4 regions of the Paenibacillus sp. PvP094 genome follow, and region 1 is predicted to be linked to each of the others. Evidence: riboswitches for the same ligand, from Rfam matches in the RefSeq annotation. Region 1 holds a riboswitch; each other region holds the start of a gene.
The links. Region 1 has a riboswitch for cyclic di-AMP ahead of ABIC22_RS03065 (hypothetical protein). Riboswitches for the same ligand answer to the same signal wherever they lie in the genome.

Region 1 (5,369 bases):
ACGGATTTGGGTTACTTAATCAGCTTTTGCATCTTTGTCATTTTCATGCATCATCCCGCCATCCGCATAACGCCATTTATGATATAAAGGTAAATTTTCTGAATTTGGGTAATACACTAAGGGCCTGATCCCTCTCCACTCATTTTGTCCATCTACATAAAAGTTGCACTAGACAAAAATTATTGAATGAGTACAATGTAAGTAACAACATATATTTTCAGACATATAAAAGTGAATAACCCAGGTCTTCATCATACGGAGCATCAATACGATTATTATAAAAAGTCAGGTGAACATTTATGAGTAAAAAAAATCCATTCAGCTCTCCTTCGGCTGAGCAATTAGCCGCAGCAGGCATGGCTCCCTCCCTCGGGGAAGCACACGGCTCCATGAAGGTTCCGAAGAACGCCGCCTGGTGGAAAAAATTCCTCGCCTTTGTCGGCCCAGGTTATCTGGTCGCTGTCGGCTATATGGACCCGGGTAACTGGGCAACAGATATTGCCGGAGGTTCCCAGTTCGGTTACACGCTATTATCCGTTATTTTAATCTCAAACCTGATGGCCGTCGTATTACAGTCACTTGCAGGCAAGCTTGGTATTGTAACTGGACGGGATCTGGCCCAAGCTTGCCGCGAACGGTTCAGTATGCCGGTTGTCATTATGCTCTGGGCTCTGTGCGAACTGGCCATTGCCGCAACAGATCTGGCTGAGGTTATCGGTTCAGCCATTGCACTGAAGCTTCTGTTCAACATCCCGATGTTATACGGCGTCATTATTACGGCTGTGGATGTTCTGATTATCCTTTTGCTGCAAAATAAAGGCTTCCGCGCTCTGGAAACACTAGTCATCGTGCTGATGGCAACCATCGCCCTCTGCTTCGGGATTGACCTGTTTCTTGCCAAACCGGACATGGGCGGGGTACTCACAGGCTTTGTACCAAGTGCCGAGATACTACAGAATCCTGCGATGCTATATATTGCCATCGGAATCATTGGAGCAACGGTTATGCCGCACAATCTATACTTGCATTCGTCCATCGTGCAGACCCGGCAGATCGAACAGACAACTCAGGGGAAAAGAGAAGCAATCCGTTACTCCACCATGGATTCAACGATCGCTTTGACCCTGGCCCTGTTTATCAACGCCGCCATACTCATTGTGTCAGCCGCTGTATTTCACAGTGCAGGCATGACGCAGGTCGCTGAGATTGCAGATGCTTATCACTTGCTTACACCTCTGCTGGGCACAACCATTGCAAGTATTCTGTTTGGTGTCGCTCTGCTGGCCTCAGGTCAGAATTCTACGCTTACAGGCACACTGTCTGGGCAGATTGTCATGGAAGGTTTCCTGAACATTCGGATTCCGGCTTGGCTTCGCCGGCTCGTGACCCGATTAATTGCAATCATCCCTGCCGTTATTGTGACGGCTATCGCCGGCGAACACGGAACGGAAGAACTACTGATTTTGAGCCAGGTGATTCTATCCTTGCAGCTGCCTTTTGCCGTCATTCCACTTGTGATGTTTACGAGTGACAAGAAAAGCATGGGCGCATTCGCCAACAAACTGTGGCTCAAAGTCATCTCTTGGATCATCGCTGCCGTAATTGTGGTTCTGAACGTCTATCTGATCTTCCAGACCATCATGCTGTTTTAATCTATATATGCGCTAAAACCGTTTCCCTCTTACTATAGATTTATAAAAAAAAGGCTGATCCCTCATCAAGAATATACTTGAAGGGATCAGCCTTTTAGCTTTGCCGTGCACTTGCCTTGTCCTTTATTTAATGACGCGAAAGTCATCTTTTTTTAATTTTATCCACTAACCCTCAGAAGGCACAAGCAGTGGAATAAGCTGCTCCAAGGCTTCGATGGTCCAGTCTGCACGCTCTTGGCCCTCAAGCTCAGGCTGAAATCGTCCATAGCCCTGCAAAATCCGAATCGTTCGCATCCCCAGCTTCTTGGCAGGAATGATATCGTTATCAATCCGATCCCCAATCATGACTGCTTCCTGGGGTTCACATCCCGCCTGCTTCAAAGCCACCGCATAGAGTTCCGGATCCGGCTTCGATACGCCTTCTTCTGCCGAGCAAGCCAGTACATCCACGTACCTCCGCAGACCGTAGCTCTCCAGGCGCCCCTCTGTCCCTGGACTCTGATTGGCGATGATCCCGATTCGATAATGGTGTGACAATTCCTTCAACACCGCTTCAGCAGAAGCGAAGGGCTTCTCCAGTTCCTTCCGGAACTTCAACTTCTCCTGGATCTGCTCCCTATGACGTTCATCGCTGATTAGCGTTCGAATGGCTACCCTCATGGGCCACTGCTCATAATTTCGATAACAGGAGGCAAATATCTCTCGCACTTCCTCTATTTTCACCGGATATCCAAGCAAGCAGGCTTCTTTTACAAACTGCCCTATAATATCATCTACCGGCTCCCATTCGTCCACCAGCGTATCTCCTACATCAAAGAACAACCATTTTAACCCCCGTACATCCGGCACGCCTATTCCTCCTTGTTAGCCATGAACGCAATCTCTAAATCAGCAATGTACATTAATGCTCAAATAAAAAAGAAGACCCACCATCATGCATGAGTCTCCTCAGAATTCCGTTTTTCCACAAGTTCAATTATAACAGGCACCTTACACCGGATCAATCGGCAGCTATCACATTAACCATTAAGCAAGAAGCCCACTTCTCCATTAAGAGAATACACAATGCGGTCAGCTCCCATCCCTCGGTAAATGCCTTTGGGGTGACTCTGTTCTGTAATCACACATAGTGATTTGGAGGTCCAGGAACGGCAGATCTGCAGATAGCGACAGGTCAGGTTCAAACTATTCTCGAAGATAAAAACGTTGCCTACGCTCGACTGCGGTAGAAACCACTTCTGAGCTTCAGCTGTATTCATGCGAATGACGTTCTCCACTCCGATTCTGCGGAGCTTCCGTTCTTCCCCTGCACTGTTGGTCAGAACGGCAAACGGCATTTTTTTGTACATCAACAGCTTGATAAACTTGCGGCCTGCTTCATTCGGTGCTGTTACTAAAATCATCTCATTATCCATCATTCGTTCCTCCCTTGGCGTGAAAAGACAACAAAAAAGAAGCGTGGGGGACCAAGGCCTCCCGAACGCTTCTTGAATAACCCATGACGAAAACGCCATGAATATGCGTACGGCTTGTTGCCTCTCCCTTTAACGCTTACGAGGTTAGCTGACGGATTCGGGCGCGAGAGTCGCCCTATTTCCGGCTTGCACCGAAAAATTCACCCCATGGATTAGCTGCAATGACAGCCAATCCGATTGGTTCCCCCGTTTCCCACCCATGAATGAATGGAAACTCAGCGATTAAAACATCGTTCCTGTTTCATGTATTGACCAGAGCGATATTATCGTTTGTTTCGTTGTTCATGTTAAGTTTAATTGAATTAGAAATTACGATATGAATCATACACCCGCGACATGTTAGTGTAAAGTCCGGTCAGATCACCGAATGGACGAATTTAAGGCATTACATATCAATGATATCGCTTACAACCGATCCATTCTCCATCCATCTCTGTGAATCTCGCTAATTCTCGTCCTTATGAAAAACGGTTGTAATTTTAGATATCTGTAAGTAAACATAGGAATTTATTTAATTAGTTTTGCATTATCTAATTGTAAGCAATATAATATAACTATAGAAATCATTAACCCATTATACGATATGGAGGCGACTGATCATGTCCGTTTATGACTACAAAGTCAATACCCTTCGGGGCCAGGAAGTCGAGATGTCCGATTATCGCAACAAGGTGCTGCTAATTGTAAATACGGCGAGCAAATGTGGTCTGACCCCGCAATTTGAAGGCTTACAGGAACTCTATAACAAATTCAAAGACCGGCAGTTTGAAGTACTGGGCTTCCCAAGTAACCAATTCGCTCAGGAAAAAGGATCTTCCGACGATATTGCTGAGTTCTGCCAGATGAATTACGGTGTAAGCTTTCCTATGTTTGAGAAAATTGATGTTAATGGTTCAAGCGCTCACCCTCTATTCCAGCACCTGACAACAGAGGCACCGGGACTGCTCGGATCCAAAGCCATCAAGTGGAACTTCACCAAATTCCTTGTTGATCAGAACGGACGGGTCGTGAAGCGTTATGCTCCAAAAACGACTCCTGACCAAATTGAGGCTGATATTGAGAAACTGCTGAAATAGATCAACATGGAGAGGCCACAATCAACATGGAACCACAGAAAGTCCGGTTCTGTGTGAATGGCCTTTTTTTATGTTTATCCAAACGCAAAGAAGAGGTTTTCCATATTCGGAAAACCTCTTCTTGTCGTACAATATGATGCGGTCGAGAGGACTCGAACCTCCACGGGCATACGCCCACTACCCCCTCAAGATAGCGTGTCTGCCATTCCACCACGACCGCATGTCGTAAATAATCGGCAACAAAATTGATTATACAGGATCTCAATATAAAAGTAAAGCACTTTTATTAAAACTACTTTGCACCTGTGTTTTTTCTCCAAATATCGGTTTTTATCGTCATGATCTTTTAACTGCTGCATACATTAAATTTCAATTCTTTTATACATCTTCATTTTTAATTTTAGCTCTTCACAATAAACATATCATATACCTAACATAATTTTCGGACTTCTAACTTTTATCAATCATATTATGTAACGTTATAATATAATTGAAACTTAAAATAAGAAATCATTGACAAAATACGGATGTTTATGTGATTATATATATCATATAATTCGGATTTTAAACATAAAAGGATTCAGAAATCAATATTAATGTTATATAACATAACATTTCACGAACATAGGAGGCGAAAGACCGTGAACCGTGGGAATAAGCTGCTCGATTATGTCAAACTGCTTGATTCCTCCATTCATGTCGGAGGTTTTACCCATTCATTTGGTATGGATGTACACATTGCTGAAGGCAGCATCCGAAATGCCGATGATCTGGAATCCTTCATGCGCTGTCAGCTGCATCCCAGTATCGTTCGACTTGAGGGCATGGCGATTAAAGGTATCTACAGCGCAACGGATCATAATGACACATGGCGAACAGCTCTCATTGACAAGTTGGTTCACGTTCAGCGGACTCCTTCTGATCAAAGGGAGCAAGCCGCTGCCATGGGCAAAAGACTGATCAAGCTGGCCCGGGCTCTCCACCCCTGGATAGAATTCAGCCAGCTCGAACACACCCTTGCCAAATACGAGTCTGTAGGCTGCCTCTCTACTGTTCACGCCTGGATCAACCACTACCTCGATATCCCCGTCGAGGAAGCGGTAATGGGTTACTTGCACTCAGCCATGAATGCATGCATAACCGAAGCTTCCAAAGTCCTCCCCATG
Region 2 (5,369 bases), 1.4 Mb from region 1:
TCTCCAAGGATCGGTAACAAACGCTGATCGATTTCCACAGCCGTTACAGGACCGGCTACCCGGGCCAATCTCTCCGTAAGCGCTCCAATTCCCGGGCCAATTTCGAGTGCGCCCTTGGACTCGTCCAGATCCGCTGCATTTACAATTTTGTTCAATATATTCTGATCAATCAGAAAGTTCTGACCTAAACTTTTTTTAAAGGAGAAACCGTGTCTCTGAATTATCTCTTTCGTTCGCTTGGGTGTTGCAATTTCCAAAGTCTCATCCATGCCATTCATACGCTCACAATCCTTCACGTTCAATTTGCGATAATGCTGCAGAAAACTCTTCCCGGCTAATTTGGAATACACCCAGCCGCTTGTGGAACTGCTTTCCGTTGCAGTAACCGATGCCCAGCAGATTCCCCATCTCCATACGTCTTGCGGCTGCCTGCGGGTGCACAATCAGTCCTGCTGCAATCAAGTCCTCCCAATCGATCTGGCTCGGTATACCCTCATACGAGGTATGCACACGCTCCAGCGCATGGCGGATTGCCTCAGGTGAGGCATTCTCGACCCCGATATCCCCTTTACGGGTTGCATCCGCTTCCGGAATAAAAGCATGCTTGCAGCCTGGGACCTTATTTGCAATGATTTTGCGAATGCGCTCACCGGCATGATCCGGGTCCGTAAGAACAATCACCCCTCGTCTCTCCTGTGCCAGTGCAATTCGCTTCAGGATTCGCTGATTGATGGCTGATCCGCCGGTCTCTATGGTGTCTGCCTCAACAGCCCGCCGGATGGCGACGGTATCGTCGCGTCCTTCTACCACAATGACTTCTTTTATCATGTTCCATTTCTTCCTTTCTAACGCAAAAAGAAGAGGAATATCCTCTTCTCTGCCAAACGGCGGCGAGCCTATTCAGACTCCACCGCCGCATATTCCGCATGATTCATTCATGCAACTATTTTATAGCATTCCCATTTCAAAGTAAAACGATTTTAGTTCGCTTCCGGCTTAACCGGACCGATCACATATACCGTCTTGCCTTTCTTACGTCCGAAATTCAGGGCATGCTTTACACTGTCATAATACACATCGATTTTGTTGCCTTTAATGGCGCCGCCGGTATCTTCCGCACGACGGAAGCCGAGGCCCTCAATGTACACCCACCAGCCGATCGGAATCACTTTTGGATCGACCGCAATGGTCCGTCCTTCAGTTACCCGGGTACCGGAAGCTGTTTTTGTACCAATGCCAGGCTCCTCAGAAGAGTACGCGGTCATCGATACATTTTTAAGTACTTTAGAATATTTAAAAGAAGTGCCTGAGACGGTAATCACTTTGCTGCCTGATGCAGCGGTTTTCTTCGAGTTCGTTGTCGTTGCTTTCTTTGCTGTGGAGGTTTGGGCCGATACCGTCTGAATCTCCGGCTGCTTCACAACAGGTTTTGCTTTGGTTCCGACAGCAATAACTTTATCGACACGGTTGGTCGATACCGATTTGCCCACCATCTTTTTGGAGACTAGCTCTCCATCCTGAAACACCTTTTCGATATGCTGTACAAGTGTACCTTCTTTGCCGTTTACGATGACGCGATTGTCACCTTTGTACAAGCTAGGGTCAGCCGTTTTGATTACTTTGTACGCAATCGGCTGTTCCACTTCCACTGTACGCTTTGTTACACGCACTACGCGAATTTTCATATCTGCCTTGATTGGTGTTGCGAGCGCAGGATAAACCTTATCCTCACTGGCAACTTCAATTCCAGATTTCTGAATTGCATCTTCTACCGATGAATCGGTTGTATACAGAGTCTTGGTGTCTCCGTCTGCCGTAATGTTGACTGGAACGGCCCGCTCAATAACAATGCGGTCTCCATCTGCGATTGCCCCGTTCAAAGGCATGGATACCTCATCGTGGGGGCTGACTGTGATTGATTGCTCCTCCAGCATTTCTTGAAGCATTCCTGTACGAGTCTCTACCGCTTGAGCTTTGCCATCAATAACCAGCGAAATTTGTTTCCCGGCTTGACCGTAAACGACTAACAAGATCATGATTGTAAGCGCGATTGAGAAAATAGCGATCAGTGCCATTTGACGCATGTTCTCATGCTTCCACCGCAACGCGTAAGACTTACTGGATGATCGTGACTCATGGGTCTCTTCTGGTTGGAATGTGCCCACTTCTCCGTCCTCCTTCATAGCCTCGCCGTCTAAAGTTAATGCATGATGTCTTTGACGCGACTATACCAAATTTTCTACAGAACTGATCGATATCTCAATAACCGGTTCTGCACCATGAACCACTCTTCGCAACATGATGTCACCACCTGAATTCTTACCGTATGATGACCTTATTTCTTTTATTCAAAAACAAAAAAGCCAAAGAAAGAGTGTAAGAGGAACTCTTTCGTGGCTTCCGAATGATTTTGAATATCGGAAATTCATGCACGAGGTTGCCTCTCTTTTTCCGCTTGCGAGGTTAGCTGTCGGGTTCGGGCGAAAGAGAGCCGCCCTATCTCCGGTCACCCGCTCATGGCGGATGCCCTTGAATTCACCCCGAGACCCAAAGAAGAAATCAAATAGTGCTTCGCAAATGCATCCGCTGCTTTTGGGTCAGCGAACGATGCGCATCAGCTGCTAACACTGATGTTTAAGCCCTATTGGTTCCCCCGCTCTCCGTTAACGGAGACTCAGCGAGATCGGTTCATGAAAAGTATTGTTGTGTCATCGGAAAGTGTCCCTTTGTTCATCCCCCGAACATCTGTCCAATTTTCCTCACAACAATTCACTGAAAAGATGATATCCTGTTTCGATGCATGTTGTAAAGCGTTGTTCAAGTACGTTTTTCTAAATATTTGGTTAAAATATTGTAATATTCTTCATTTATTTGGATCAAAAAGCAAATTCGCTCCGTCTACCTCTCTTTTTCACCGCATTTGCTTCGTTTTTTAACGAATTCCAAATCGTTCCATGGCATTTTTGGTCGTTATTGCAGCAATTTCCTCTACCGAAATGCCTTTAATTTCCGCAGCTGCTTCTGCAACCAGACGTACATGCGCTGTTTCATTTCGTTTTCCACGATAAGGATGTGGTGTAAGATATGGGGAGTCGGTTTCAATGAAAAATCGGTCCATCGGTACCTTCGCCAGTACCTCTTTCGGCTGCTTGGCATTTTTGAACGTAATTGGTCCACCGAAGGATAGATGGAACCCTAGATCAAGACAGAGTTTTGCCGTTTCCCAGCTTCCTGAGAAAGAGTGCATGACACCCCCGACTTGTCCAGCTTTCTCTTCACGCAAAATTTTGACAATATCCTCATGAGCATCGCGATTATGAATGACAATAGGCATGTTAAGTTCACGAGCCAGTCCGATCTGTTGTCTTAATACACGATGCTGCACATCCTTGGGTGAAGTGTCCCAATAATAATCCAGGCCAATCTCGCCTATGGCAACGACTTTTTCATGTTTGCACAGAGACGCAATCCACTCGAGATCGCCCTCCTGCATCGTAATGGCATCCTGAGGATGCCAGCCTACAGCAGCATATATAAAATCATACGTTTCGGCAAGCTTCATCGTGGATGGAATGGTCTCCCGGTTGAAACCGACATTGATCATACGGCCAACCCCGGCGTCTACAGCACGTTGAATCATCTCCTCGCGGTCCTCGTCGAATTGCGGTGCATCCAGGTGTGTATGTGTGTCGAATAACATCATTTGTATTTCTCCCTTCCTGTCGAATAACTGTTTTCTATCCCAATCAAAATCCTATAAAATGCACCCATTTTATCATCATCATTGATTTTTCAGAGTACAACATGTGGAATTACCAAATTTAATTTCTACTATATATAGGAGCCCTTATAACCTCAACTTGTTCAAAAAAAGTGTACATTACAAAATTATGTCGATCTACATATACTCTCCATTAAAGCAGATTACTGTATCATGATAATATCTCGAAATAGAAATTCTTTCTGTCATAGCTAATTTGTAAATTTTTTGCTCTCCACGGCTCACTTCATAATCATGAGAAGTATGGGCGAATATGAGATGGCAGCTCGTGAATGATGGCGTCCACCTTGTTTTGCGGATAGTACAGATGGTGCTTACCACGATGTATACCGCTGATTGAACGGACGATGTCCGAAACCTCGGATAATTCATGCAACTTGTCCTGTCTATCCAGCAGCAGAATCTGTTTGTCTGTCGATTCATCCGGACGAAAAACATCATACGGAAGATCCGTCGGAAAATCAATTTCCAGATCATACTCGGGATGAAGACCCGCTTTGGCAAAGGCAACCCGAATTTCTTCAATCGTTTCCACATCGATCTGTTCAACCTCTACATACTTATACAGCCTGCGATCCATAAAACGTTCGCATAACTCGCTCAGAACAGAATCGTTCTCTTGACGCCACTGCATGAATGTGGTCTGTATTAAAGCTTCATCCAATTGGAGATATTCATCAACAGAGAGCACTCCGTCAAACAGCTGCGGCAGTGGCTCCAGCATGAAACGGAATTGGAACCCCTGCTTTACTAGCTCTTTTGCACGCTTAAATATTTGTCTCAGGATAATTTCGGAGCTTCGGGTCACCGGGTGGAAGTAAATCTGCCAGTACATCTGGTATCGTGACATCAAATAGTCTTCCACGGCATGCATACCGGATTCCTTGACTACAATTCTCCCGTGATAAGGACGAAGCATTCGCAGGATGCGGTCAAGGTCGATGGTTCCGTAGTTTACACCTGTAAAGTATGCATCCCGAAGCAAATAGTCCATCCGGTCTGCATCAAGTGGGCTAGTGACCAAATTCACGACGATTGGCTTTTCATATGTTTTCTGAATAACAGATGCCACCTTCTCCGGGAAATCGGGAGCAACCCGTCTCAGGATCGCCCCCACTTCGGTATCCCCAAGGATAATTCGGCAGGTCCAGTCCTCATGGTTCATGTCGAAGGCTTCTTCAATGGAGTGAGAGAATGGCCCGTGACCCAAGTCATGCAATAATGCAGCGCAGAGTGCAACGGCTTTTTCTTCCTTAGGCCAATCGGAGTAGTGACTTCTTTCAAATTGAGAGATAATCTTCCGTGTAATTTCGTAAACACCCAATGAGTGTGAAAACCGGCTGTGTTCAGCACCGTGAAAAGTCAGATAGGATGTTCCCAACTGACGGATCCGTCGCAAGCGCTGAAACTCTGGAGTATTGATCAACTGCCATATGATCGGATCTTGCACATGAATATAATTATGTACCGGATCTTTAAACACTTTCTCTTCGGTTAAACGCTGTTCCATGTCGCTTCGCTCCCTTGTTTTTGAGTTGTGTTTGTCGCTTTCAGCCCTAACCAGCCCAATTATTCGACACACAATGAC
Region 3 (5,369 bases), 4.0 Mb from region 1:
TCAGCGCTTTGTTGATTTCGGTTTGTGCTTTTGCTGCATTGTAACGCGCTACCAGCGTTTCACGCTTGTTTTTCATTTGTGTCAATTGCTTGCGCATTTCATCCAGCTTGCCGCGCAGATTGTCTGCCGAAGCCTTGTTTTGATCATAGCTTGTTTTATATTCTGCCATTTTTACTTCAGCAGCTTTTTTCTCTTCCAGAGCCCGGCGCGCCAGATCCATGTTCTGTGCACGTGCTGCGGTATGAGCTTGCTCCTCACGTTTCTTCACCAAAGCTTCCTGTTCCTCGAACAGCTGCTTGAATTTTTTCTCAATCGCGATTTGTTGAGCAACAGCCTTCTCTGCATCTTCCAGATCTTCCTGCATATCACGGATATATTGATCCGTCATTTTGATTGGATCTTCTGCCTTGTCAATTATGGCATTAATGTTAGACATCGTTAAATCACGCAAACGTTTGAAAATGGACATTATGGTATTCCTCCTAGTCGATATTACATCCTTGTATATAATCATACATACGTGGTAACCTTCATCCCGTTTCAATTTTACCAAAAAAAATCATAAAACACGATTCCGGGTCAACCAAAATCTTCTATTTTATGTTATTCGCCAGGGATAAATGGTCGCCCAGCAGCTTCTCCGCCGTCTGTACGATCTCATCGATCTGTACACGTGTAATGGCGTCAAAATGAATGCCCATAATAACGGTTACGGTCACCTTCAGAGAATTTGCGGCCTTACGTGCAAGGCGCTCACATAATTCCTGTTCCTTATGCCCCGGAATACGGACTGCCGTTCCCACCACGCGTTCTCTTTCCGGATAAAAGGTCGCCACAGCCCCTATATGAGCTTTCCCACCCGTGACCAAAAATATCTTATCCTCTCCAGCTTCAATGACCTGCAATCGAACCGATTTCAAATCATACGTACTCATCCTAGTCCACCCATCCTTTTTGTGTATATGTAATGGTGGAATTATGAGCTTATCGACCGAATTGGACAATGAAACTTCTCACATTTATGCATAATGAACCATCACCGCGGGCATACCAAAGAGAACGCAATTTGACAAAGGAGGCTGTATCATGCGTATTCGCCTCATCGCATTCTCCATGTTGATCCTTATATTTATGAGTGGAAGCTATTCACCTGGACAAGTGCTGGCCAAACCCGTTCCAGAGAGCATACCTGCTGCAAAGCCGGATCTATCTGAGGATGAACAGCTGACACTCGGTCAGCTCAGGCAGAAATATGCCGATACGTTCAAGACCAATGGGCCTTCAACCAGACAGGTAGCACTAACTTTTGATGATGTGCCTGATCCGCGCTTCACTCCGCAGGTATTGGATATTCTAAAGAAATATAATGTAAAAGCGACTTTTTTTATTGTCGGCAACCGGGCAGAGAAACATCCCGACCTCGTCAGACGAATCGTTAGGGAAGGTCACATTGTTGGGAACCACAGTTACAACCACCCTGAATTCAGTAAGCTGTCTTTGAATGCTTTTCGCAAACAAATTCTACATACCGGTGACATTATTCGTAAACTGACCGGGTATACACCTAAAATGATCCGTCCTCCATACGGGGACATTAATGAGAAACAGCTGCAATGGGCCGCAAGACAGCAATACAGCATCGTCAACTGGAATGTGGATTCGCTGGATTGGAAAGGCCTCAGCAAAGAGCAAGTAAAGCAGAATGTTTTATCTGCAGTCAAGCCAGGCTCCATCATTCTTCAACACGCGGGCGGAGGCGTGGGCTCCAATCTGTCCGGTACGATTGGAGCACTTCCGGAGATTATAGATGAACTGCGATGCAGGGGCTTTAATCTAGTGACTTTGGACGAAATGCTGCAATTGCCAAAAAGCAAATAATACTCGGCTTCGTAAACCAAACACACAAGTTATGGAACTACCAATCTTGCGCGTTTTAATAAAGAAAAAGGGTACCCTTATTTCACGTTAATCGTGTCATAAAGGCACCCTTTTATTGGCGCTGATACTTATTTCAAGATATAAAGTTCAACATCCTGAAAACCAAATGTGCTCACAGACTTCTGGCTTCCAGGAATGAAAATATCAATCCGTTTCCCTTTGATCGCCCCGCCGATATCCCGGGCAGTAGCCACAAATGCCTGCTTAGGCAGCCCCGGATGGGAGTGACCTGTAACAAGAACCTTCGTACCCAGTGGGATCACACTAGGGTCTACTGCAATCGTGCCGAGTTCAAGTGGATTACCGAAGTAATCAACAGGACCCCATCCACCATTTTCGGAAGCGGCTGCAGAGTACGCTGTTGCTTTCACATCAATGGATTTACTGTAATCAAACGTTTTGCCCCAGGCCTGAACGACTTTATCGTCAGCATTCACATCAAGGCTAGCTGTCGTAATCGTCTTTGCACCCGTCGAGCTCTTCGCTGCTGGAGCAGCTGAGGCCGTGTTTGCTTTTCCAGGAATCGTAATTTTCAAACCACCATAAATGTTGTAAGGTGAAATATCACTGTTTGCTTTAACCAGTGTGTTCAGTCCAACTCCATATTGTTTCGATAAGGTATAGAAGGTATCCCCCTCTTTGGCCACGTGAACAGAATCAGCGTGAGCTGGAACGGCCTGAATGAGCATTGCTGCTGTCAGCAGGGCTGTTGCTGTTTTGGCTATAGTTCTCTTCTTAATCATGGTCTTCCTCCCTCATTGTGCCTGCGAAGTTAGTTGTCGGATTCGGATGGAGGAAACCACCCTATAGGTCTCTGTTACATTCGTCTTGCGTTATGTACCCCTAATTCACCCCAAGCAGCGTGCGTTTCAATCTTCCCCTCCACGGTCTGCATCATTACATCCTCCACACTTCCTCCTCAGGAAGTTTCGGCAGGAACAATATATCACAATTTTGTAACCAGGGTCCGTAGTAAATGTTACCAACTGTCTATAACAACACATTATGATGCTTTAAAAATAAGGATTTTTCTTAAAAAAGAGCGATCAAGCAGCTCTGGAACGATGACAGAAACGTTACTTTTACGACACTGGATCCTTATCCATGCACAAAAAAACAACCCTGCTAACGTGACGTGAGCAAGGTTGTTTAATTTCGTTATTTTGTTCATTCTATTTAATACGGTTCACTGACTGGATCATGCTCAAAGGCTATGACAAGACTTTACCGAGGAAGTCACGCGTACGTGGATGCTTAGGTTGACCAAATACTTCATCTGGTGTTCCCTCTTCCACAATTACACCGCCATCCATAAAGATGATGCGATCACCGACTTCACGGGCAAAGCCCATCTCGTGGGTAACAATAACCATCGTCATTCCGCCTTCAGCCAGGCGCTTCATAACGTCGAGTACTTCACCAACCATTTCAGGGTCAAGTGCAGACGTCGGCTCGTCAAACAGCATCACATGCGGCTGCATCGCAAGCGCTCTGGCAATGGCAATCCGCTGCTTCTGTCCACCAGACAGCTGACTTGGATAAGCATCTTTTTTATCCAAAAGCCCCACGGTTTTGAGCAAGTCTGCGGCGATCTGCTTGGCTTCCTGTGCAGACTGCTTTTTGACTTTGATCGGGGCAATGGTAATGTTTTGCTCCACGGTTTTATGCGGAAACAGATTAAAGTGCTGGAACACCATCCCCATTTTCTCCCGCGTTGCATTAATGTTGTGTTTGGGATCCGTGATCGATACGCCTTCGAAATTAATTTCACCTGAAGTAGGCTGCTCCAACAGGTTAAGACAGCGAAGGAAGGTACTTTTGCCTGATCCTGAAGGACCAATCACGACAACGACCTCGCCCTTGCCAATTGAGACATCTATGCCTTTAAGTACTTCGTTTTTGTCGTAGGATTTGTGTAATTGTCTAACGTCTATCACTTGCACTCAACTTCCTTTCCAGTCGACCCAGCAGCTTGGACAAAATGAATGTCAATACAAAGTATATGGCTGCTGCAATAAGGAACGGATTCATTCCTTGGTACGTAATGTTTTTGACTACACTTGCCTGATACATGATATCAACCATACCAATGACCGAGATAATGGAAGATTCCTTGATGATGGTTACGAATTCATTACCGATGGCAGGCAGTACAGCTTTGAAAGCCTGTGGCAAAATAATAAATCTCATGGCCGCTGCTCTACCCATCCCAAGCGAACGGGCAGCTTCAAGTTGACCACGGTCAACGCCTTGAATCCCTGCACGGAAGATCTCTGCCAGGTAAGCACCACTATTGATGGAAAGTGTTAAAATACCCGCCTGAAGAGGCGAGAACGTAATACCAAATGTCAAGGCAAGACCATAATAAATAATCATCAATTGAACCAGCATCGGCGTACCGCGAATGACTTCTACATATGCCGTACCAATCCACCGCAAAATTGCTGTATCATGCATTCGGAACAAACAAATGATCAAACCGATGATTACCCCGAAGATTACGCCAAGTGCTGACAATAGGAGGGTATAACCAACCCCCGTAGCATAAAAACTTTTGTACTGCCAGAATACTTCAAAAATATTTGGCGATTTGACCTCACGGTCTGCCATCAATTGACTGGCTTCGGTTACCATCTGATCAATTTTATTCTCGCTCTTCAATCGTTCAAGCGTACCATTAACAGCATTTAGCAACTCCGTATTGCCTTTGCGAATACCGATCGCTGCTGCTACCTGCTCTTCATCCGGAACTGCAGGAGCAAGTCCAATCATATCGTCCAGGTAGCCTGCGGCAACCGTATCTTCAACGATTGCAGCGTTGATCCGTTTAGTCTGCAGTTGAAGCACAATGTCCGAGATTTTATCAAGAGACGTCAGCTTGGCTCCAGGAATCTTCTGTCCGATCGTTTCCTGAATCGAACCTTTCTGTGCTCCGATCTTTTCATTTTCCAGTTCAGCCATGGTCGGGTATTTGTCTTTATCCTCATTGCGAACCATGATGACTTGTTTCGATTTATAGTAGGTATCCGAGAAGTCGATACTTTTTTTGCGGTCCTCTGTCGGTGTCATGCCTGAAATAACGATATCCACGCGTCCACTCTGCAATGCAGGCAGCAGGCCGTCAAAACCCATATCTTCGATGACAAGTTCTACGCCCAGATCGGCAGCAATCTCTTTGGCAATGGCAATATCAAATCCGACAATCTCATCTTTGCCATTAATAACTTTATGGAATTCATATGGTGCAAAGTCGGCACTCGTGCCGAGAACCAATTTTTTACTGTCTGAAGTGCCCGTAGTTCCACTTGCCAGCGCCGAAGGAATGGCAGCTGTCAATAAAACGACAAAGGTCAACAGCATCATGGTGTAACGACTAATCAATTTCAACCCTGTTCTCCCCTTACAATACATTATGTGCTTCCTCATGTTGA
Region 4 (5,369 bases), 5.9 Mb from region 1:
TCTGCCAGTATTCGCATTCCACGAACCTGTGTAATGTATCTCACCGTCGTCATCGTTAACGTAGACCACCTCGGTAACCGTGGTATCCTCTCCAGCAATGGATGGTTCAGCAGCCAGTTCATCTGCTACATTGGAATTGCTCGCTGTATCAACAGTCGTTCTATCATTACTTGTGGAATCCTGAATTGCTATAGTCAGATCCTGTGAACCCTCTAATTGTTCCTTGCCTCCATTTCGCTTCCAATCTCCGGTATAGCGCATGCCTGTATCATCGTCATTCACCGTCGATGTTCCGTTCAGTGCCTTGACTTTCAGCATTCGTGAAGCATGAGGCTCCAATAAACCACTGCTAAACCCCTCGTTAAAGGTACCCAGTTCGGAATGGCTCCACAGGTCACGGACCGATGCAGGTCCTTCCAGACCGATATCGCTCCAATTGACCTTGACCTCAGCACTCCGGTTGCCCAGATTAAACAGAGCCACACTGTACGTTCCATCTCCGTTATTGGCGTACCATACCTGCTGCTGGGTATCCATCGATACCGGGTGAGCCGGACGTCCAGCCTGATTGACAGCGATCACCTCATCATTGGTAAGAAGTTCAAGTCCATAGCTGTCCAGCCTGGTCATGTCATTCCCTGTATACAACGGTGCAGACGAGATCGCCCAGAATGTCATGGCTGTCTTCCGTTCATCCTTCGTGAGCCCATCCATGGAACCGTTGCCCACGTTTAGCGAGTCAAAATCATTCCACCCGCCAGGACCTGCATCACGCCACCAAAGCGCAGCGATTGGAAACAATCGTGCAATATTAGCCCACTGCGTTAACCCCACATTGCTGTCGTATGCTTCGACATCCCAGTCAATACGCCAGCCATTGGCGTGTTTTTTCCAGAAATCCACGTAGTTATGGTCCAGTGCCCATGAAAGCTCGAACCAGATATTATGCCTTGCCAAAGCCTTGGACCAGGCCTCCACATCGCCTCGTGCATCCCTGCTCAGATTGTTAATTCCTGATCCTGGAGTCACGCTGTCGAATTTGACAAAGTTAATCCCCCACTCGCCCAGTAGATCTGCGATGGAATCGATGTATTTCTGAGCACAAGGATTCGAAAAATCAATCTTGTAGGTATACGCATTCCAAGCATCCATCACGGTAAGCGGCTGATATGCAATATCCTGCATTCGGCAAGCTCCGCCCGTTCCATAGATCTCAAGGTTTTTATTGTATGCATCAATCGACAATCCGGGAATCAGATAGATCCCGATCTTCTGACCATTGTTATGAACATAGTCGATAACCTCCTGGAATCCGTTCGGATACAGCTCTTGGTTAGGAATCGGTCTTCCGTATTCATCATTATCTCCGTTCCATCCTGCATCAATATTGATATATTCATAGCCATGAGCCTGTAACTTCTCTCGCATAGCATCCGATTGCTTCTTGATGCTCTCCGCTGATGTCCATTTTACGGAAGGGTCATACACCTGCATACTGTAACTGCTCCAGCCCATGTACGGTTTCTCAGCCAATGTTTTCTCCGCCGCTGCTTCAACCACACGACCTTTTGTCCCTGTAAAACCAAACTGAACTGCTGCAAAGATGAACACCAGAAAAACCATCGCCATCCGTTTACCCATTCGCTTCAAATCATTCCTACCCCCTCTGAAATAGTGAATTCAAATCCATAATGATAGCGCTTTCCTTACGTGATAAGAGTAGTGGATGTATTATGCTCAGGATAGGTACAATTCGGAATTTTGCGTACATTTCACCATGAAAGCGGGGGTACAACAGCCATAGAACAGGCATTTCTCCCCCTTACACCGGAGATTATGCGAGTGAGCTGCTGCCATCAGATCGATTCGGAGGACGTTGTTTAGTAACGATGTGTGTATCGTAGTTTTGGTCAAGTAGAAAGACATAAAAAAAGGCCTCTCGCAGGCGCTAGCCTAACGAGAAACCTTTTCTTCTTATGATGCGGTCGAGAGGACTCGAACCTCCACGGGGGGTTAGCCCACACGGACCTGAACCGTGCGCGTCTGCCAATTCCGCCACGACCGCATATAGCATATCTCCGAGATAACCTATCGCGGCGACAAGAAATAATATATCATGTGAAATTCAATGTGTCAACATTTAAATGATTTAGTATAAAACTACGATAACCGAAAGTTATAAAATCTGGTCGAGACCTGACTTTTCCTGTTGAGAATGAACCTTGCTATCCTCTACGACTCCAATTTACTTATTTGTCCAATTTATGTGCTGATGAAACACAAATTACGTTTTTGTCATCATAAATAAACATGGAGAACTACTATTTTCCACAAAAAGTCTTGAATTCCGTTAACATTGCAGAAGGAAGAAAGGTTTGACAATTACGCATTTATGCAATATAGTTTCAAAAGGTTACAAAAACTTAATTATTCATTTGCCGAGTTTCATGTTTGAAAACGGGGGAACCATTTTGGGTGAATTATTCTTATACATAGGAAATATAGGGAACCTTCTACCGAACCCTTAGCTAACTCCGTAGGCATCGAAGGGAGAACATTGATTTTGAAAAAACTGATCATTTCTATTTTTGGCGCAGCCGTTCTATTCACATCTGGTGCAGCAAGCACTGAGGCGAGCAGTATCAACACCGTCGTTAACAACATGACTGGAATTCCTTACAAGTGGGGCGGCACGACGCTGGCCGGGTTTGATTGCTCTGGATTTATGAGATATATCTTCCAAAAATATAGCATTGAATTGCCACGTACTTCACAGCAGCAAGCCAAGGCGGGTACTCCGGTATCCAAAGCCAATATCCGCACAGGTGATCTGGTATTCTTCAACACTTCAGGCAGCGGCATTTCGCATACAGGCGTATACATTGGGGGCGGACAATTCGCTCATGCTTCCAGCAGTAAAGGTGTCAGCATCACCAAAATGTCGAATCCCTATTTCAGTGACCGCTATGTAACAGCGCGCCGGGTGACCGGACAGTTTATGTATAACAAGATGCTTGGAAAAATATAAGTTGGACAAGAAACAGGCTCTGGATCATTCCAGAGCCTGTTTTGCTGTCTAGTTATTCAGACACACTTGCAGGAGAAACCTTAGTGCAATGCCTTTTGCACACGCATTGCGCCTTGAGACAGCGCGTGACCGCCGCCTACCGCTCCGGCAACCGCAACCGTCTCCATAATCTCCTGATCGGTTGCGCCCTTCGCACGTGCCTCTTCTACGTGGTAAAACGTACATACTTCGTTATTGGCAAACAATCCGATGCCGAGGGCAATCAGCTGCTTGGTTTTGGCATCAATGGCACCTGACTGAAAGCATTCACCCGTAAATTCGTGATACGCTTTGACTACGCCAGGCAATACATCGCTTAATTCTCCAATCTGATCCTTGTAGGCATGTACCTTATCATTCATCAATGTCATGGCTACCCGCACATCCTCTCGGCTGATAAGTTTACGAATTCTCGCTGTACCTATCTTCTCTCCCGAGTGGCGGAATTATGCCAAACCATCCATGGTAATTCCATGCATCCGTCTCCAGAGCGGGTCTCTATTCATCAGCCGGACTTTGGCGCGGTTCGCTAAAGAGCTGATAGCGATAGCTGCGGTCCAGCTTGACCACACGTCTGTTCTGGCGACGGATAAGCACCTGTTCCCCATCCCATGCAACGACAATCCCTGTTACATCGTTGGACTCCAAACCATCCCGTACCACTCTTACTTTTTCACCCGATAAGCGCAGTGCATCCAATTCTGCATCACTAATCATGTCTATGGCTCCTATGTTCCAAAATAATTTACAAAAAGAGACCTAAATGAAGAGTCATTTAGGTCTCACGTGACTGTATTGGACTGTTATGTCATTCGAAAAATGTCCCGACTGAAAGTTACCGCTGCGCGTGCTCTTTGCTGTCGTTCTTCTCGAACCAAAAATCAAGCACTTTGGCGGACATCACACGTTCTTCAAGGTACTCCACTTGATGTGGTGTAAATTGTTCTTTCCAAGCGAAGGACAACTCTTCACACAAGCCTACAATGGTCAGCAACTCTGACCAGGCAACATAGCGTTTGTACCAGAAAAATTGAGGATGTTCAATCATATAGGGATAAAGGTCATCAAATTCCGTATGTTTACAATCCAGGGCACGTTCAAAATGAACTTTCGACTCCGCCAGCTTTTCAATAAAAAATTGTTCTGATGCCGGTTGGTTCCCCATGGTGTTGCCTCCTCTCCCTAACATAACCCCATTATAAATGAAATCCGCGGTCATGCAAAGGCATTGTTCAAAAAATAGGCTTTTTCCTTTAAACTGTCACATTTAATTATCGTCGAATTGCACGGTTCCATCATTCAGTGAACGAATGCGCACCAAGGCTTCCACCGGAATGCCCTGCTCACGGATCGTACGTGCACCGGCCTGAAAACATTTCTCGACCACGACACCGAATCCGACGAGCTCCGCCCCTGAACGTTCAATGATTTTAATGACACCGCGAGCTGCATCTCCGTTGGCGATAATATCGTCTATAAACAAAATACGGTCGTTCTCATGAATATATTCGCGGGATACCATAATATCGGTTACGATCCCTTTGGTAAAGGAAGGTACGCGTTCACAGTAGGCATCGGGATCTGCCAGAAGTGTCTTTTTTCGACGGGCAAATACGAGCGGCACCCCAAGTTCATGTGCTGCGGCAAAAGCAACCGGAATCCCTGAAGACTCCACCGTTATGACCCGTGTCACTCCACTTTCACGAAAGCGAGCGGCAAACTCGCGGCCCATCTCCATTGTCAGTGCAGGATCAATCTGATGATTCAATAATCCGTCCAGCTTCAGCACCTGATCCGAGATGACTACGCCTTCTTGTAATATTCGTTGTTTTAATACTTCCATAATTCGACCTCCCAAGCCTATCCTATGAGGTAAAAGTATCATAGATGAGGCTGTCAGTTCAAGCGAAATCGGCTTTCCTCCATCATTGACCGATTCTGGGGACGAAAGCTTCTTACAATTGTCATGAGTTACCAGGGTCAAGCATACCTTGTACCATGGTACCCGCATGTCCAAACTATAATGGGGCCTGAGAGGGGAAACGCATGAAACAGGCATTCCGGGTGCTGCAGATCGCATTTACATACATCGGAACGGTTGTAGGAGCAGGCTTCGCGACAGGGCAGGAAATATTGCAGTTTTTTACCCAGTATGGCAAATGGGCCACCATCACCATTGGCTTATCGACCATACTATTTGTCTGGCTGGGCACCAAAATGATGCTCATCGCCCATGATACCGGCTCCCGCTCTTACGAGGACCTGAACAAGCACCTATTCGGCCATAAGGCTGGAAAGTGGA

Region 2: another riboswitch for cyclic di-AMP. It lies ahead of ABIC22_RS09570 (resuscitation-promoting factor); the one in region 1 lies ahead of ABIC22_RS03065 (hypothetical protein).
Region 3: another riboswitch for cyclic di-AMP. It lies ahead of ABIC22_RS21225 (3D domain-containing protein); the one in region 1 lies ahead of ABIC22_RS03065 (hypothetical protein).
Region 4: another riboswitch for cyclic di-AMP. It lies ahead of ABIC22_RS29115 (C40 family peptidase); the one in region 1 lies ahead of ABIC22_RS03065 (hypothetical protein).

What each region holds. Positions count from the first base shown of each region.
Region 1 covers NZ_JBEPOM010000001.1:613,804-619,172, forward strand. The annotation lists gene ABIC22_RS03055 (Nramp family divalent metal transporter) at 357-1,652, shown strand; gene ABIC22_RS03060 (HAD family hydrolase) at 1,818-2,501, opposite strand; gene ABIC22_RS03065 (hypothetical protein) at 2,672-3,070, opposite strand; cyclic di-AMP (ydaO/yuaA leader) riboswitch at 3,186-3,358, opposite strand; gene ABIC22_RS03070 (glutathione peroxidase) at 3,727-4,203, shown strand; tRNA gene ABIC22_RS03075 (tRNA-Leu) at 4,341-4,423, opposite strand; gene ABIC22_RS03080 (urease accessory protein UreF) at 4,845-5,369, shown strand, end outside.
Region 2 covers NZ_JBEPOM010000001.1:2,039,972-2,045,340, forward strand. The annotation lists gene rsmA (16S rRNA (adenine(1518)-N(6)/adenine(1519)-N(6))-dimethyltransferase RsmA) at 1-278, opposite strand, end outside; gene rnmV (ribonuclease M5) at 283-828, opposite strand; gene ABIC22_RS09570 (resuscitation-promoting factor) at 981-2,165, opposite strand; cyclic di-AMP (ydaO/yuaA leader) riboswitch at 2,437-2,690, opposite strand; gene ABIC22_RS09575 (TatD family hydrolase) at 2,933-3,703, opposite strand; gene ABIC22_RS09580 (HD domain-containing protein) at 4,014-5,291, opposite strand.
Region 3 covers NZ_JBEPOM010000001.1:4,602,447-4,607,815, reverse strand. The annotation lists gene ABIC22_RS21240 (PspA/IM30 family protein) at 1-469, opposite strand, end outside; gene lpdD (prenylated flavin chaperone LpdD) at 594-935, opposite strand; gene ABIC22_RS21230 (polysaccharide deacetylase family protein) at 1,087-1,878, shown strand; gene ABIC22_RS21225 (3D domain-containing protein) at 2,007-2,681, opposite strand; cyclic di-AMP (ydaO/yuaA leader) riboswitch at 2,684-2,883, opposite strand; gene ABIC22_RS21220 (amino acid ABC transporter ATP-binding protein) at 3,150-3,875, opposite strand; gene ABIC22_RS21215 (ABC transporter substrate-binding protein/permease) at 3,862-5,301, opposite strand.
Region 4 covers NZ_JBEPOM010000001.1:6,471,588-6,476,956, forward strand. The annotation lists gene ABIC22_RS29105 (X2-like carbohydrate binding domain-containing protein) at 1-1,641, opposite strand, end outside; tRNA gene ABIC22_RS29110 (tRNA-Leu) at 1,981-2,065, opposite strand; cyclic di-AMP (ydaO/yuaA leader) riboswitch at 2,427-2,558, shown strand; gene ABIC22_RS29115 (C40 family peptidase) at 2,564-3,028, shown strand; gene ABIC22_RS29120 (carboxymuconolactone decarboxylase family protein) at 3,109-3,438, opposite strand; gene ABIC22_RS29125 (hypothetical protein) at 3,566-3,784, opposite strand; gene ABIC22_RS29130 (hypothetical protein) at 3,903-4,232, opposite strand; gene ABIC22_RS29135 (xanthine phosphoribosyltransferase) at 4,335-4,910, opposite strand; gene ABIC22_RS29140 (YkvI family membrane protein) at 5,114-5,369, shown strand, end outside.